DNA from 2 places in the Lysobacter hankyongensis genome. Region 1 is predicted to be linked to the other one. Evidence: riboswitches for the same ligand, from Rfam matches in the RefSeq annotation. Region 1 holds a riboswitch; the other holds the start of a gene.
What was found. A riboswitch is a leader RNA that binds a small molecule or an ion and turns the genes downstream of it on or off. The one in region 1 is predicted to bind cobalamin.
Positions count from the first base shown of each region.

Region 1 (7,553 bases):
CTTCGTGCATCTTCCTGTACATGCAGTCGCCGAAGGAACCGGCGCCGCAGGAAGACCAGGGCTTCATCTTCTCCATCGGCGTCGCGGATCCCTCGTCGACGCTGGACTATGTCGAGCGCTATACCGAGGAAGTGAACGCGATCACCAAGGCAGTCCCTGAAGTCGAGAACTACTTTCTGTTCAACGGCGGCTTCGGCGGCGGCGGCGGTTCCAATACCGCCATCGCGGGCTTCGTGCTCAAACCCTGGAGCGAGCGCGACCGTTCGACCAAGCAGGTGCTGGAACAGTCGCTGCAGCCGAAGATCTCCGAAGTCACCGGTCTCAACGTGTTCGCGCTCATTCCCCCGGCGTTGCCCACCGCCGGCGGCGGCGGCACCGGCGGCGAGTTCGTGATCGGCGGCATCGGCTCGCTGGAGCAGTTGCAGGAATTGTCCGACGCGATCCTCGCCAAAGGCTACGCGAGCAAGCGCTTCATCTTCCTCGACAAGGATCTGAAGATCGACAAGCCGCGGATCGAGGTACAGATCGACCGCGACAAGGCGGCGGCGCTCGGCATCGACATGCGCACGCTCTCGGCGGACATGTCGGCGATGCTGTCGGGCGGCTACGCGAACCGGTTCGCGATGCAGAACCGATCGTACCGGGTCGTCGCCCAGGTGCAGCGCAGCGACCGCCTCAATGCGGAACAGCTCACCAATTACTACACGCGCACGCGCACCGGCGAACTGATCCCGTTGTCCACCATCGTCACCCTCAAGGAAAGCGCGCAACCCCAAGTGTTGAACCGTTTCCAGCAGCTGAACGCGGTGTCGATCATCTTCGCCCCGCGTCCCGGCGTGAGCAAGGGCGAGGCGCTGGCGGTGCTGGAGCAGGCGGCGAAGGAAGTCCTGCCGCAGGGCTACAGCGTCGACTACGCCGGCGAATCGCGACAGTTCAAGCAGGAAGGCACGACGATGCTGGTGACTCTGCTGTTTGCGCTGATCATCATCTTCCTGGTGCTGTCGGCGCAGTTCGAGAGCTTCCGCGACGCGTTGATCATGCTGATCACCGTGCCGATGGCGATCTGCGGCGCGCTGCTGGTGTTGAACGTGCTGGCGATCGCCAGCGGCATCCTCGGCATCAGCGGCATCGAGGCCTTCCCCGGGATGAGCATCAACATCTACACCCAGGTCGGCCTGGTGACGCTGGTCGGCGTGATCTCCAAGCACGGCATCCTGATCGTGGAGTTCGCCAACAAGCTGCAGATCGAGAAGGGTCTCGGCAAGCGCGAAGCGATCGAGGAGGCCACGGCGATCCGACTGCGTCCGGTGTTGATGACGACCGCGGCATTGGTCTTCGCGATGATCCCGCTGCTGATGGCCAGCGGCCCCGGCGCGGCCGCGCGTTTCTCGATGGGCATGGTGATCGCGTCGGGCATGACCATCGGCACCGCGTTCACGCTGTTCGTGCTGCCGGCGTTCTATCTGTATCTCGCCCGCGACCATGCGCACGACAAGGCGCGCGCTGCGGCCGGCGATGCGCCAGCGCCGGAGGCCCTGCCGCAACACGGCTGATCCCTTCGTGCATGCGATCCGGACAGGCGCGCTTCGGCGCGCCTTTCTTTTTGCGACGCCGCGATCAGAATCCCTGCGGCAATCGCAAATGCCGCGCCATCGCCCGCGCGTCCGCGCCGGGCGCATGCGGCAATATGCCGAGGCAGTGCGCCGGCAATGCATCGTTCAACAGACCGGTGTAGGCATCGCGCTCGGTGAAGGCCGGATCGACGCTGCTGCCGATCCAGCCGATCATCCGCACGCCATCGGCTTCGATCGCGCGCGCGGTGAGGCGCGCGTGATTGAGACAGCCCAGGCGCAGGCCCACCACCATCACGACCGGCAGATCGAGCCTGCGGACCAGATCGACCTGATCCAGCCCGTCGTCCATCGGCGCGGCCCAACCGCCCGCGCCTTCGACGACGACCGCATCGGCCTGCGCCGCAAGACGACGATAGGCGCCGTGCAGACGTTCGAGATCCACGTGCACGCCCATCGCGCGCGCGGCCAGTTGCGGCGCCGTCGCGAGCGCCAGTGCGTACGGGTTCACGTCGTCGTAGACCGGCGAGGGATCGCTGGCGGCCTGCAGCGTCAGCGCGTCCTCGTTGCGCAAACCGTCCGGCGTGGGTTCACAGCCGCTGGCGACCGGCTTCATGCCGACCGCGCGCAGACCGGCCATGCGCAGCCGGTGCACCAGGGCGGTCGCGGCGACGGTCTTGCCGACGCCGGTATCGGTGCCGGTGACGTAGAGGCTGCGTGCGGGCTGGGACATCGTCGGGCTCCGGAACGGAAGGCGCATGGTAATGCCGGGCGGCGGCGCTGCTACACTGGCTGCATGAGTTTCGCCGCCATTCCGCTTACCGGCAGCAAGCCGGAACAGTACGCCCAGCTCGCGGCCCAGGCCGAAGCCCTGCTCGCGGGCGAGCACGACCGCATCGCCAATGCCGCAAATCTGTCGGCGCTGGTGTACCACGCGCTGCCGGAACTCAATTGGGCCGGCTTCTATTTCTTCGACGGCACCGAACTGGTGGTCGGGCCCTTCCAGGGTCTGCCGGCCTGCGTGCGCATCGCGCTGGACAAGGGCGTCTGCGGCGCCGCGGCGCGCACGCGCACGACCCAGCGCATCGCCGACGTGCATGCGTTCCCTGGGCACATCGCCTGCGACGCGGCGTCGCGTTCCGAACTTGTCGTGCCGCTGGTGCGCGACGGTGCGCTGGTGGGTGTACTCGACCTGGACAGTCCGGTCCCGGACCGTTTCGACGTTGATGATCAGGCGGGTATCGAGGCCATCGCGGCGTTGTTCGTGCGCAGTCTGCGCACGGACGGCTGATGGACCGCTCGCCCCATCCCTTCTCCGAAGACACGAACGCATGAGCGCTCCGCTGAAACTCCGCAACATCGGTCCGAAAAGCGCGGCTTGGTTGCGCCAGGTCGGGCTGCGCACGGAAGAAGATCTGCGCGCGATCGGCGCGCTCGAAGCCTTCATGCGCGTCAAGCGCGCGGGCTTCAAACCCAGTCTCAATCTGCTGTATGCGCTGGAAGGCGCGCTGATGGGCTGTCATTGGCAGGAAGTGCCGGCCGAACGCCGCAGCGAACTGCTGGTCGCCGCCGACGCCGCCATCGCACTGCTGCCGCCACCGCGCGGCCGCCCCGCCGCCGCCCCGGTGACGACCACCCACCACGCCCGCGAAGACGCGGCGCCGGTGTTCAGCCTCTTCGACGAGCCCGACAGCGGCGACTGAGCCTGCTGCGCAGCCGCGCGACGCCGGCCGTCCACGCGGATCGGGTACACTGCGCGCGCTTCATGGTGACCCGCGGGCATTCGCCCCAGGGTTGAAACGGGAAGCCGGTGCGCGTCGTTTTCGACACGACGCAAGGCCGGCGCTGCCCCCGCAACGGTAAGTGCGTCAAGCCATCGCATCCGCCACTGTGGACATTGTCCGCGGGAAGGCGCGGTGGCCCGAACGGTCTCCGACCGTTCGCGCACGAGCCCGGAGACCGGCCAGGAAGTCCATGGTTGCGATGCGGAGGGCGTCGCGGCGATCACGTCGTTCGCCATGCCCTGCATGCCCGCCGGCCGCTCGCTGCCTGTTTCCTCCGTTCGCGACTCCTCCGCACTTTCTCACCGCGCGGGTGCGCGCGATGGAGTTCCCGAATGTCTTTCCGAAAATTTCCGCTGGCGCTTGCCGTGACCGCTGCGCTCGCGACCACCGCGTCCTTCTCCGCCGCCGCACAGGCCGATGACGACGCCGATGCGCTCGACGAGATCGTCGTCACCGCGACCCGGACCGCCGTCACCACCGACGCCGCCTTGGCGCCGGTCGAGGTGATCGATCGCGATGCCATCCAGCGCAGCCAGGCCGGTTCGCTCGGCGAACTGCTGCGCGGCCGCGCCGGCATCAATCTCAGCAACCAGGGCGGCATGGGCAAGCTCAGCACGCTGTTCGTGCGCGGCGCCGAATCCGATCACGTGCTGGTGCTGGTCGACGGCGTGCGCATCGGTTCGGCCACGTCGGGCCTGGCCTCGTTCCAGGACCTGCCGATCGCGTTGATCGATCGCGTCGAAATCGTGCGCGGTCCGCGCTCCAGCCTCTACGGCTCCGACGCCATCGGCGGCGTGATCCAGATCTTCACCCGCCGCGACCGCGGCGACGCGACCTTCCGTTTCCACCTCGGCGCCGGCAGCCATGGCCGTCGCGAGGGCGGGCTGGGCGTGGGCGGCGGCAGCCGCATTTCCGATGACGTCAGCGGCTGGTTCGGCATCGACGCCGGCTTGCAGCGCACCGACGGCATCGACGCCTGCCGCGGCGCGGGCTTTCCGGTCTTCGCCGGCTGTTTCGTCGATGGTCAGACCGATCGCGACGGTTACGAACAGCATGCCTTCTCGCTGCGCGGCGGCCTGAAGATCGGCGATTCCGTCGAACTGCAGGGCAACGCGCTGCACGTCAGCGGCCACAACGACTACGACGGCAGTTTCGTCGACAATTCCGACATCGTGCAGCAGGCGATCGGCGCGCAGCTGCGCTGGAAGGCGAGCGAAGCGTTCGACCTGAAGGTCTCGGTCGGCAGCAACGAGGATGCGTCCGACAACTTCCTCGGCAGCACCGCCAACGGCGATTTCGCCAGCCGTCGCGACAGCGCCTCGGTGCAGGGCGACTGGATGCTCGCCGAAGGCCAGTTGCTCACGCTCGGCCTCGACTGGCTGCGCGACCGCATCGACAGCGACACCCCCTACGATGAGACCCGTCGCGGCAACCGCGCCGCGTTCGCGCAGTATCAGGGCCGCTTCGGTGGCCACGATTTGCAGCTCGCGCTGCGTCGCGACGACAACGACCAGTTCGGTGGCGAAACCACCGGCACCGCGGCCTGGGGCCTGAGCTTCGCCGAACGCTGGCGGATCACCGCGAGCTACGGCACCGCGTTCAAGGCGCCGACCTTCAACGAGCTGTACTACCCGTTCTTCGGCAATCCGTCGCTGCGCCCGGAATCCTCGAAGACCGTCGAAGCGGGCATCGCCTGGCGCGGAGAGCGCACCGGTGTGCGTCTGGACGCGTTCGCCACCGATGTCGACGATCTCATCGCCTACGACGCTTCGCTGTTCCTGCCGAACAACATCGAGCGCGCGCGTCTGCGCGGCGCGGAGCTGCGGGTGGACAGCGAAGTCTTCGGCTGGACCGTGGCCGGCAGCGCGAGCTGGCTGGACTCCGAGAACCGCGCGCCGGGCCCGAACCACGGCAACGACCTGCCGCGCCGCGCCCGCGAGACCGCGCGGCTGGAACTGGACCGCGGCTTCGGCGCCTTCCGCCTCGGCTTCACCGGCGTGGCCGAGGGCGACCGCTACGACGACGTCGCCAACAGCCGCCGCCTCGGCGGGTTCGCCACCCTGGACGTGCGCGGCGAATACCGATTCGCCGACGACTGGACCCTGCAGGCGCGGGTCGCCAACGTCTTCGACAAGGCCTACGAGACCGCGGCGTTCTACAACCAGCCCGGCCGCGAGTGGTCGCTGATGCTGCGGTTCGCGCCGGCGCGCTGATCCGCGCGTCACCGGCGATCGGCCATGCGCCGGTCGCCGGTGGCGTCTCGACCTGAACGAGGGCCCGGTCCCGGCAACGCGCGGCCCTGCCGGCCGCCGGAGTCGGCCCGAATCGCGCTTGTGGGCGATTCTCGCCGCGTGATAAAACAGGCCACCGATTCCATCCCGCGGGCCGCACGCCGGCCCCTGCCCGGACCCCGTTCCGGCCCAGGGGCACCCCGGCCACGGGCCGGAACACGCAGGCTCCCTCCGCTTCGCACGCCTCATGCCCACGACCAGTCCATCCGCGAACCGATCGACGCTCTTCGTCGTGAGGCCCGCTTCCGCTTCCGCACCCTCCCCGATGGCGCGCCTGTCGCGCCTGAAGGAAGAGGCGCGGCTGCTCGACGCCGCGCCGCTGAAGGGCGGCCGGCGCGGTTGGGTGGTGCGCGTGGCCGGCAATGCGAAGAACCAGCGGCGGACCTGGGAGGCCCTGAGCAAGGAACTCGGCGAGAAGTTCAGCGTGATCCCCGCGTTGGGCGACGCCGACGGCGGCTACAGCTACCCCACCGGCTACCTGTCGCTGCGCTTCGAAGACGGCGCGACGCGCGAGCAATTGCAGGATGTCGCGCGCCACCACAATCTCAAACTCGTCCGCCGCGAACAGTTCACGCAGAAACAGGCGCTGTTCAAGCCGGAAAACGCGGCCGAGGCGTTCCTGCCGTCGCTGATCGACCAGATCGCCAGGGACAAGACGGTCGACGATGTCTGGCTGGACGCGGAAAGCGTCTACCAGCGAGGATGACCCCACGCCGGCGCATCGCCCGGCATCGACACGCAGGGACGAGCGCATGAAACGACAAGGCCCCCGACGCGACGCTGCGGCGTCCGTCGCGCGCCGCGCGAAGCGAATCGGGACACCGGATGCCGCGGCGACGCGGTCATCGATCGCGAGGATCGAATCGCCGTCGGCCGTCCCCACGAGCCCCGCACTCGAACATGTCTGCGCGCAGGAACTGCGCGAGACGGGCGAGGCCGCGATCGCCGACTATGTCCGCCGGATCTTTTTCCGTCTGCCCTGCCCTGCAGCGGAAGCCGCGCCGCAGCGTGCGGCGGGTCCGCGCGAGCGCGAAAAAGCGTGGGAGAGCGTCGCAGTCACCGAAGCCGGCGCCGTCTGGACCGCTCCCGGGGCGCCTCCGGCCGCGACGAACAACGTGGCGTTGGACGGCAGCGCGATGGACGGCGTGGCGATCTATCGCGAACGCAGCAGTGGCCTGCTGCAGGTGCTGCATCACGACATCCTGCTGCAGTTCGTGCCGACGCTCGATCTCGCCGCGCGCCGGCGTTTCCTCGATCATCACGATCTGCTGCCGAAATACAACGCCCGCCTCGGCGCCGCCCAGGTCGTCGTCTCGCCGCGCGATCCCGGCTGTCGCGGCGATGCGCTGATCGCGTTCGCCGACGCATTGAACCGGGATCCGCAGCTGGTCTTCGCGGCGCCGGACTTCGTCTCGCAGTTTTCCCGCAGCGCGCGCCGCGTCGTCGCCGACCAGCCCTCCGACGCACAGTGGCACCTGGCGCTGATCGGCGCCGCGGAGGCGTGGACGCACACCCGCGGCTCGCACGACATCACCATCGCGATCCTCGACGACGGCGTCGACATCGATCATCCCGAACTGTCGCCCAACATCCGCCGCCGACCGGTGCGCGGCGACAAGCGCGACCTCTGCGGCCGCGACTTCACCCTCGGGCCGCGGGCGGCCGGCCATTACGATCCGCGTCCGAAAGCCTTCGACGACGCCAACAACGACACGCTCTGGAACGACATCCACGGCACCGCCTGCGCGGGGGTCGCCGCCGGGACCGGGCCGCGGGCCTACGGCATCGCGCCGCAGTGCCGCCTGCTGCCGGTGAAGATCTTCCGTGCGCTGCCCAGCGCCGTCGATCCGCACGGCGAGCACGCCATGGCGCGCGACAGCGATGTCGCGGCCGCGATCCGTTACGCC
Region 1 is NZ_BAABJE010000002.1:326,728-334,280, reverse strand. Features, by position in the region: gene ABD974_RS05305 (efflux RND transporter permease subunit) at 1-1,553, shown strand, start outside; gene bioD (dethiobiotin synthase) at 1,618-2,304, opposite strand; gene ABD974_RS05295 (GAF domain-containing protein) at 2,368-2,862, shown strand; gene ABD974_RS05290 (TfoX/Sxy family protein) at 2,903-3,274, shown strand; cobalamin riboswitch at 3,321-3,553, shown strand; gene btuB (TonB-dependent vitamin B12 receptor) at 3,688-5,568, shown strand; gene ABD974_RS05280 (hypothetical protein) at 5,912-6,352, shown strand; gene ABD974_RS05275 (S8 family serine peptidase) at 6,399-7,553, shown strand, end outside.

Region 2 (7,553 bases), on a different contig from region 1:
GCACCAGCGGCTGCGGCGCGGCGAGCGTGATGTTGTCGGTCTCGTCGGGCACGGTCTGCCGGAATTCATCGATGAAGCCGCGCAGAAATCCGACCAGTTCGAGATGTTCGGCGGTCGCGCGCTCGCGCCGCGCCAGGCCCAGCACGCTTTCGACGATGCTGTTCGTGCGCATGCACTGTTGGTGGATGATCTGCACCATGCGACGGTCGCCGTCGGGCAGGTCGCGCGATTCCTCAAGCAACTGCGCCGCATAGCTGATCGCCGCCAGCGGGTTGCGGATCTCATGGGCCAGGCTCGCCGAAAAACGGCCCATCGCGGCGAGCGTGAGCGATTCGGCGCGGCGCGAGACCAGCGAGGTGTCGTCGAGGAAGATCAGGGTGTTGTCGCTGTTGGCGAGCAGGCGCGCGAATCGCGGTACCACCTCGAACTGGTCGTTGCCCAGCCGCAGCGGCGTGTCGTTGGGCAGACCGTTGCGCAGCCACTCGCTGAGCCGCAGCGCGAGTTCGGGCGCGGCCTCGACCAGCCGGCGGGTACCGGCGGCGCTCTCGCCGAGCAACAGCATGGCCGCCTCGTTCGCCAGACGGATGTGGGCTTCGCGGTCCACCAGCAGCACGCCGGTGCGCATGCGCCGGATGATGAGTTCGTTGATTTCGGCCAGCCGCACCGCTTCGGCACCGCGGCGTTCCGCCAGCGCCTCGGTCTTGCGCATCTGCAAGCGCAGTTGATGGGTCAGGGTGGCGATGGCCAGAAAGCTGACCGTGAACATCATCAGTTCCGCCATCGGCCGCGGGGTCTGCTGCTCCACCAGCAGGGTCCACAGATAGGCCGCGGCCAGTCCGGCCGAAGCCAGCACGGCGATGCCGAGTCCGATCCGCAGCGACAGCAGCAGCGAGGCCGAGCCGACATTGAACAGCAGCATCAGCGCCACGCCGGAGGTCGCCGAAGGCACGGCATGCGCGACGTACGAAGCCACCAGGATGTCGATGCCGACGCCGATCAGCGTCGGCCGGACCACATCGCCGGCCCTGCGCGCCTGGAACAACAACGCCAGTGCGGCGATCACATAGAGCGTTGCGGCCGCCGCGACCCAATGCTCATGGCCGGCCTGCGGTTCCAGCTTCGCCAGCGGGCTGAACACCAGCAGGGCCAGCAGCCCCGCTTCGAGCACCCGATACAGCGCGAACAGATACAGCTCGCGCCGCTGGTAGTCCTGTGCCGGCTGGGCGGATGCGGTGGAGAGGCTCAAGCCCGGGGTCCGTGGGGAAGTCGGGCGAGTATAGGCGTGCCCGGCGGCCCGCGCCGGCTTCGACCATGGTCCGGGCTGGCCCGCGCCCGGCGCATCGGCGAGAATATCGGCCTGTCCGCGCCCGTCCGCCCATCCGGCTCCCGCCGGAGGCGATCGCGACGCGGCCCCCGCACCCGCGTGCGGCCGTCTTCCCCGCATGGAACCCACATGAATTTCCACGAATATCAGGCGAAGCAGTTGTTTGCCGAGTACGGCATCGCAGTCCCGGCCGGTCGCGTCGCGCGCACTCCGGAGGAGGCCGTCGATGCGGCCAAGGCCATCGGCGGCGACTTCTGGGTGGTGAAAGCCCAGATCCACGCGGGCGGCCGCGGCAAGGCCGGCGGCGTCAAGCTGGCCAAGACCTACGACGAGGTGCGCGAATACGCCAAGGCCATGCTCGGCACGAAGATGGCCACCTATCAGTCCGCCGGTGTCGCCCTGCCGGTCGACAGCGTGCTGGTGACCCAGGCCACCGACATCGCCCAGGAGCTGTACCTCTCGGTGCTGGTCGACCGTTCCAGCAAGGCGGTCACCTTCATCGCTTCTGCCGACGGCGGCGTCGAGATCGAGAAGACCGCGGTCGAGAATCCCGACGCGATCAAGACTCTGCACGTGAACTACGTCCAGGGCCTGCAGGCCTACCAGTGCCGCGACATGGGCTTCGCGCTGGGCCTCAACGCCAGGCAGGTCGGCCAGCTCACGAAGATCATGCTCGGCCTGTACAAGCTGTTCAACGAAAAGGATCTGGCGCTGGTCGAACTGAACCCGCTCGCCATCCTCACCAACGGCGACCTCGCGGTGCTCGACGGCAAGATCAATTCCGACGACAACGCCACCTTCCGCCATCCGGAACTGGCCGCGATGCGCGATATCCGCCAGGAAGACGAGACCGAGGTGCTGGCGAGCCAGCACGATCTCAACTACGTCACGATGGACGGCAACATCGGCTGCATGGTCAACGGCGCCGGTCTCGCGATGGCGACGATGGACGTGATCAAGCTCAACGGCGGCGAGCCGGCGAACTTCCTCGACGTCGGCGGCGGCGCCAACAAGGAGCGCGTGACCGAGGCGTTCAAGCTGATCCTGCGCGATCCCGACGTGAAGGCGATCTTCGTCAACATCTTCGGCGGCATCGTCCGCTGCGACATGATCGCCGAGGGCATCATCGCCGCGGTGAAGGAAGTCGACGTGAAGGTGCCGGTGATCGTCCGCCTCGAAGGCACCAACGTCGAACTGGGCAAGGACATCCTCAAGAATTCGGGCCTCGCCATCATTCCCGCCGACGACATCAACGACGGCGCGAAGAAGGCGGTCGCTTCGGTGAAGGCCGCCTGATCCGCAGAGAACACCTCTCATGAATCCCCTCCCCCGCGCGCGCGGGAGGGCTAGGGTGGGGGCGACGAACGGCCCCCATCCCGACCTTCCCCCGCATGCGGGGGAAGGAGACAACCCAAGGATTTCGAACCCATGTCCGTTCTCGTCAACAAGAACACCAAAGTCATCGTCCAGGGCTTCACCGGCCAGCAGGGCACCTTCCACGCGCAGCAGATGCTCGACTACGGCACGCAGGTGGTCGGCGGCGTCACGCCGGGCAAGGGCGGCACCGAGCACATCGGCCTGCCGGTGTTCAACACCGTCGCCGACGCCGTGAAGACCACGGGCGCCGACGCGTCGGTGATCTACGTGCCGCCGCCGTTCGCGGCCGATGCCATCCTCGAAGCCGCGGACGCCGGCATCCGGGTCATCGTCTGCATCACCGAGGGCATTCCGGTGCTCGACATGCTGCGCGTGAAGAACACGCTGAAGGGCTATCCGGAGGCCGTGCTGATCGGTCCGAACTGCCCCGGCGTGATCACCCCGGGCGAGTGCAAGATCGGCATCATGCCGGGCCACATCCACTTGCCGGGCAAGATCGGCATCGTCTCGCGCTCGGGCACGCTGACCTATGAAGCCGTGAAGCAGACCACCGACGCCGGCCTCGGCCAGTCGACCTGCATCGGCATCGGCGGCGACCCGATCAACGGCACCAACTTCATCGATGCGCTGAAGCTGTTCCAGAACGATCCGCAGACCGAGGGCATCATCATGGTCGGCGAGATCGGCGGCAGCGCCGAAGAGGAAGCCGCCGAGTTCATCGCGCAGCATGTCACCAAGCCGGTGGTCGGCTTCATCGCCGGCGCCTCGGCCCCGGCCGGCAAGCGCATGGGCCACGCCGGCGCGATCGCGTCGGGCGGCAAGGGCACCGCCGAAGGCAAGTTCGCGGCGATGGAAAAGGCCGGCATCACCACCGTGCGCTCGCCGGGTGACCTCGGCGCCGCCATCGCGAAGCGCCTCGCGAAGTAAGTCTTCGTCACGCGCGCGCCGTTTGATCGCGCAGTTCGACGCAGGCCGCCTCCGGGCGGCCTTCGTTTTGCGCGTATGAAACAAGGCGCCCGACATTTTGTGTTGACCCTCGGCGATCGGCCCACTATGTTGTGCCCGTCGAAGGTGCCGACCCCGCCCGGGGTCGGCTGAAATGGGAACCCGGTGAGCGCCATCGCGCTCGATTCCGGGGCTGCCCCGCAGCGGTAATCAGGAACGACCCGCGTCAATGGCACTGGCCTTGTCCCGCAACGGGACGCACGGCTGGGAAGCGACGCGCAGTAGGAGCGACCGGTCCGGTCGCGCGCCTGTAAGCCCGAAGACCTGCCTCGACCGGCGCCCGACAGGCGCCGTCTGGCCACCGTCTCCGCGGGGAGCGTCGGTCGAAGTCGCGCACGGGCAGGAAGCCCGCGCCGCATCGTGTCCGGTGCATCGCTTCGATCCGCAATCCGCGCAGACGCAGGCTCGCCCGAGGGGGCGAGGGCCGGTGTCCGTGCGCATCGGTCGCGACCGCCGTCGTGGCACCCGATCCGTCCCGCAGCGGGACGCGCGCGTCCGCCGCTTTCGCTTCCTCTCCATTGCGCAACGGAGAGGACCGATGACCACCGCGACACCCACCAGAACACCCAGCAGGCCACCCACCAGAACCACGGATGCGGCCGCGACCGCACCGGCCGCAGGTCCGCAGCGCGATTTCGCGCTGGCGCCGCCGCATGCGGCCATCGCCATGACCATCACCAAGCGCGACGGCCGCCGCGAGCCGGTCGACGTCGGCAAGATCGTCCGCGCCGTGCAGCGCTGCTGCGATGGCCTGGACGACATCGACCCGATGCGGGTCGCGCTGAAGACCATCGCCGGCATCTACGACGGCGCGACCACCCGCGAACTGGACGAACTGTCGATCCGTACCGCCGCCGCGTTCACCGCCGACGAGCCGCAATACGCGCGCCTCGCCGCGCGTCTGCTGTCGGGCTACATCGACAAGGAAGTGGCCGGACAGGGCGTGCATTCGTTCTCGCAGTCGATCGCGCTGGGGCACGCGCTGGGCCTGATCAACGACCGCGTGCGCGGCGTGGTCGAGATCCACGCGCGCAAGTTCAACGATGCGATCGACATCGCCCGCACCCGTCATTTCGAGTACTTCGGCCTGCGCACGCTCTACGACCGCTACCTGCTGAAGCACCCGCAGCGGCGCACGGTCATCGAGACGCCGCAGCAGTTCTTCATGCGTATCGCGGTGGCGCTGACCGAAAGCCCGGGCGCGGCGCTGGAGCTGTACGCGCTGATGTCATCGCTGGACTACATTCCCAGCTCGCCGACGCTGTTCAATGCCGGCACCTGCCACGAACAGCTGTCGTCGTGCTTCCTGCTCGATTCGCCGAAGGATTCGCTGGCCGACATCTACGCCCGCTACGGCGACGTGGCGCAATTGTCGAAGTTCTCCGGCGGCATCGGCCAGTCGTATTCGCGGATCCGTTCGCGCGGTGCGCTGATCCGTTCCACCAACGGCCGCAGCAACGGCATCGTGCCGTGGCTGAAGACCCTCGATGCCTCGGTGGCGGCGGTGAACCAGGGCGGCAAGCGCAAGGGCGCGGCCTGCATCTATCTGGAGACCTGGCACGCGGACATCGAGGAGTTCCTCGAACTGCGCGACAACACCGGCGACGAGATGCGCCGCACCCACAACCTCAATCTCGCGAACTGGGTGCCGGACCTGTTCATGCAGCGGGTCGAGAACGACGGCGACTGGTCTCTGTTCGATCCGAACACGGTGCCGGAATTCGTCGATCTGTGGGGCGAGGCCTTCGAGCGCGCCTACGCGCAGGCCGAGCAGCAGGGGCTGGCGGTGCGCACGCTCAAGGCCCGCGACCTCTACGCGCGCATGATGAAAGTACTGGGCGAAACCGGCAACGGCTGGATGACGTTCAAGGACGCGTCGAACCGCACCTGCAATCAGGTCGGCCCGGGGCGGACGGTGCATCTGTCGAACCTGTGCACCGAAATCCTGGAAGTGACGTCCGCCGAGGAAACCGCGGTCTGCAATCTCGGTTCGATCAACCTCGCCAAGCATGTCGCGGTCGACGAACGCGGGGCGCCGCACTTCGACTTCGGGAAGCTCGCCGAAACCGTGCGCGTGGCCGTGCGTCAACTCGATCGCGTGATCGACCTGAATTTCTATCCGATCGAATCCGCGCGCCGATCGAACCTCCGCTGGCGTCCGGTCGGTCTGGGCGTGATGGGCCTGCAGGATGTGTTCTTCCGGCTGCGTCTGTCGTTCGATTCGGCCGAAGCGCTGGCCCTGTCCACGCGCATCGCCGAACGCGTTTACCTGCATGCGATCGAGACCTCGTGCGAGCTCGCCGAAGAACACGGCGCGCATCCGGCGTTCGTCGAGACCCGCGCCGCCGCCGGGACCCTGCAGTTCGACCTGTGGGATGCCGAACCGGCCGAACGCGACGCGTGGGAGGCGCTGAAGCCGCGGATCGCCGCGCACGGCCTGCGCAATTCGCTGCTGATCGCGATCGCGCCGACCGCGACCATCGCGTCGATCGCCGGCTGCTACGAATGCATCGAGCCGCAGGTCAGCAATCTGTTCAAGCGCGAAACCCTGTCCGGCGATTTCCTGCAGATCAATCGTCATCTGGTCGACGAACTCAAACGCCTCGGCCTGTGGACCGAAGCCACGCGCGATGCGATCAAGCTCGCCGAGGGCTCGGTGCAGGGCATCGACGGCATTCCCGACGTGCTGAAGTCGGTCTATCGCACCGCCTGGGAACTGCCGCAGAAGGCGCTGATCGATCTGGCGGCCGCGCGCGGGCCGTACATCGACCAGTCGCAGTCGCTCAACCTGTTCATGGAGAGCCCGAACATCGGCCGGCTGTCGTCGATGTACATGTACGCCTGGAAGGCCGGATTGAAGACGACCTACTACCTGCGCTCGCGTCCGGCGACGCGGATCGCGAAGGCGACGGTGGCGCAGGCCTACACGCCCCAGGAAGCGCTGGCCTGTTCGCTCGAAAACCCGGAAGCCTGCGAGGCCTGCCAGTAAGCCTTTCTCCTTCCCCCGCGATGCGGGGGAAGGTCGGGATGGGGGCCTTTCGCATGCTTCCATCACATCACCCCAACCCTCCCCCGCATGCGGGGGAGGGGGCAGGAGCATCCCATGACCCAACATCTGCTCGATCCCGGCTTCGCGCTCACCCTGCGGCCGATGCGCTATCCGACGTTCTACGAGATGTACCGCGATGCCATCCGCAACACCTGGACGGTGGAGGAGATCGATTTCGGCATCGACCTCAACGACCTCCAGCACACACTGGCGCCGGCGGACCGGCATCTGATCGAACGTCTGGTCGCGTTCTTCGCCACCGGCGACAGCATCGTCGCCAATAATCTGGTGCTGAATCTCTATCGCCACATCAACGCGCCGGAGGCGCGGATGTACCTGTCGCGCCAGCTGTACGAGGAAGCGCTGCACGTGCAGTTCTACCTGACCCTGCTCGACACCTACATTCCCGACCCGGCGCGGCGCGCGGACGCCTTCGCGGCGGTGGAGAACATCCCGTCGATCCGCGCCAAGGCCGATTTCTGTTTCCGCTGGATGGATTCGGTGCAATCGCTGGAGCGGCTGGAGACGCGCGAACAGCGTCGGCAGTTCCTGCTCAACCTGATCTGTTTCGCCTGCTGCATCGAAGGCCTGTTCTTCTTCGCCGCCTTCGCCTACGTCTGGTTCCTGCGTTCGCGCGGACTGTTGCCGGGCCTGGCGGCGGGCACCAACTGGGTGTTCCGCGACGAATCCGGGCACATGGCGTTCGCGTTCGAAGTCATCCATACCGCGCGCCGGGAGGACCCGGGCCTGTTCGATGCCGACATGGCGAACGACGTGCGCCGGATGCTGCACGAGGCG
Region 2 is NZ_BAABJE010000010.1:43,674-51,226, reverse strand. Features, by position in the region: gene ABD974_RS09920 (sensor histidine kinase) at 1-1,246, opposite strand, end outside; gene sucC (ADP-forming succinate--CoA ligase subunit beta) at 1,454-2,620, shown strand; gene sucD (succinate--CoA ligase subunit alpha) at 2,753-3,628, shown strand; cobalamin riboswitch at 3,753-3,992, shown strand; gene ABD974_RS09905 (ribonucleoside-diphosphate reductase subunit alpha) at 4,245-6,695, shown strand; gene ABD974_RS09900 (ribonucleotide-diphosphate reductase subunit beta) at 6,810-7,553, shown strand, end outside.
Region 2: linked by a shared signal. The riboswitch ahead of ABD974_RS09905 (ribonucleoside-diphosphate reductase subunit alpha) and the one ahead of btuB (TonB-dependent vitamin B12 receptor) in region 1 are both predicted to bind cobalamin.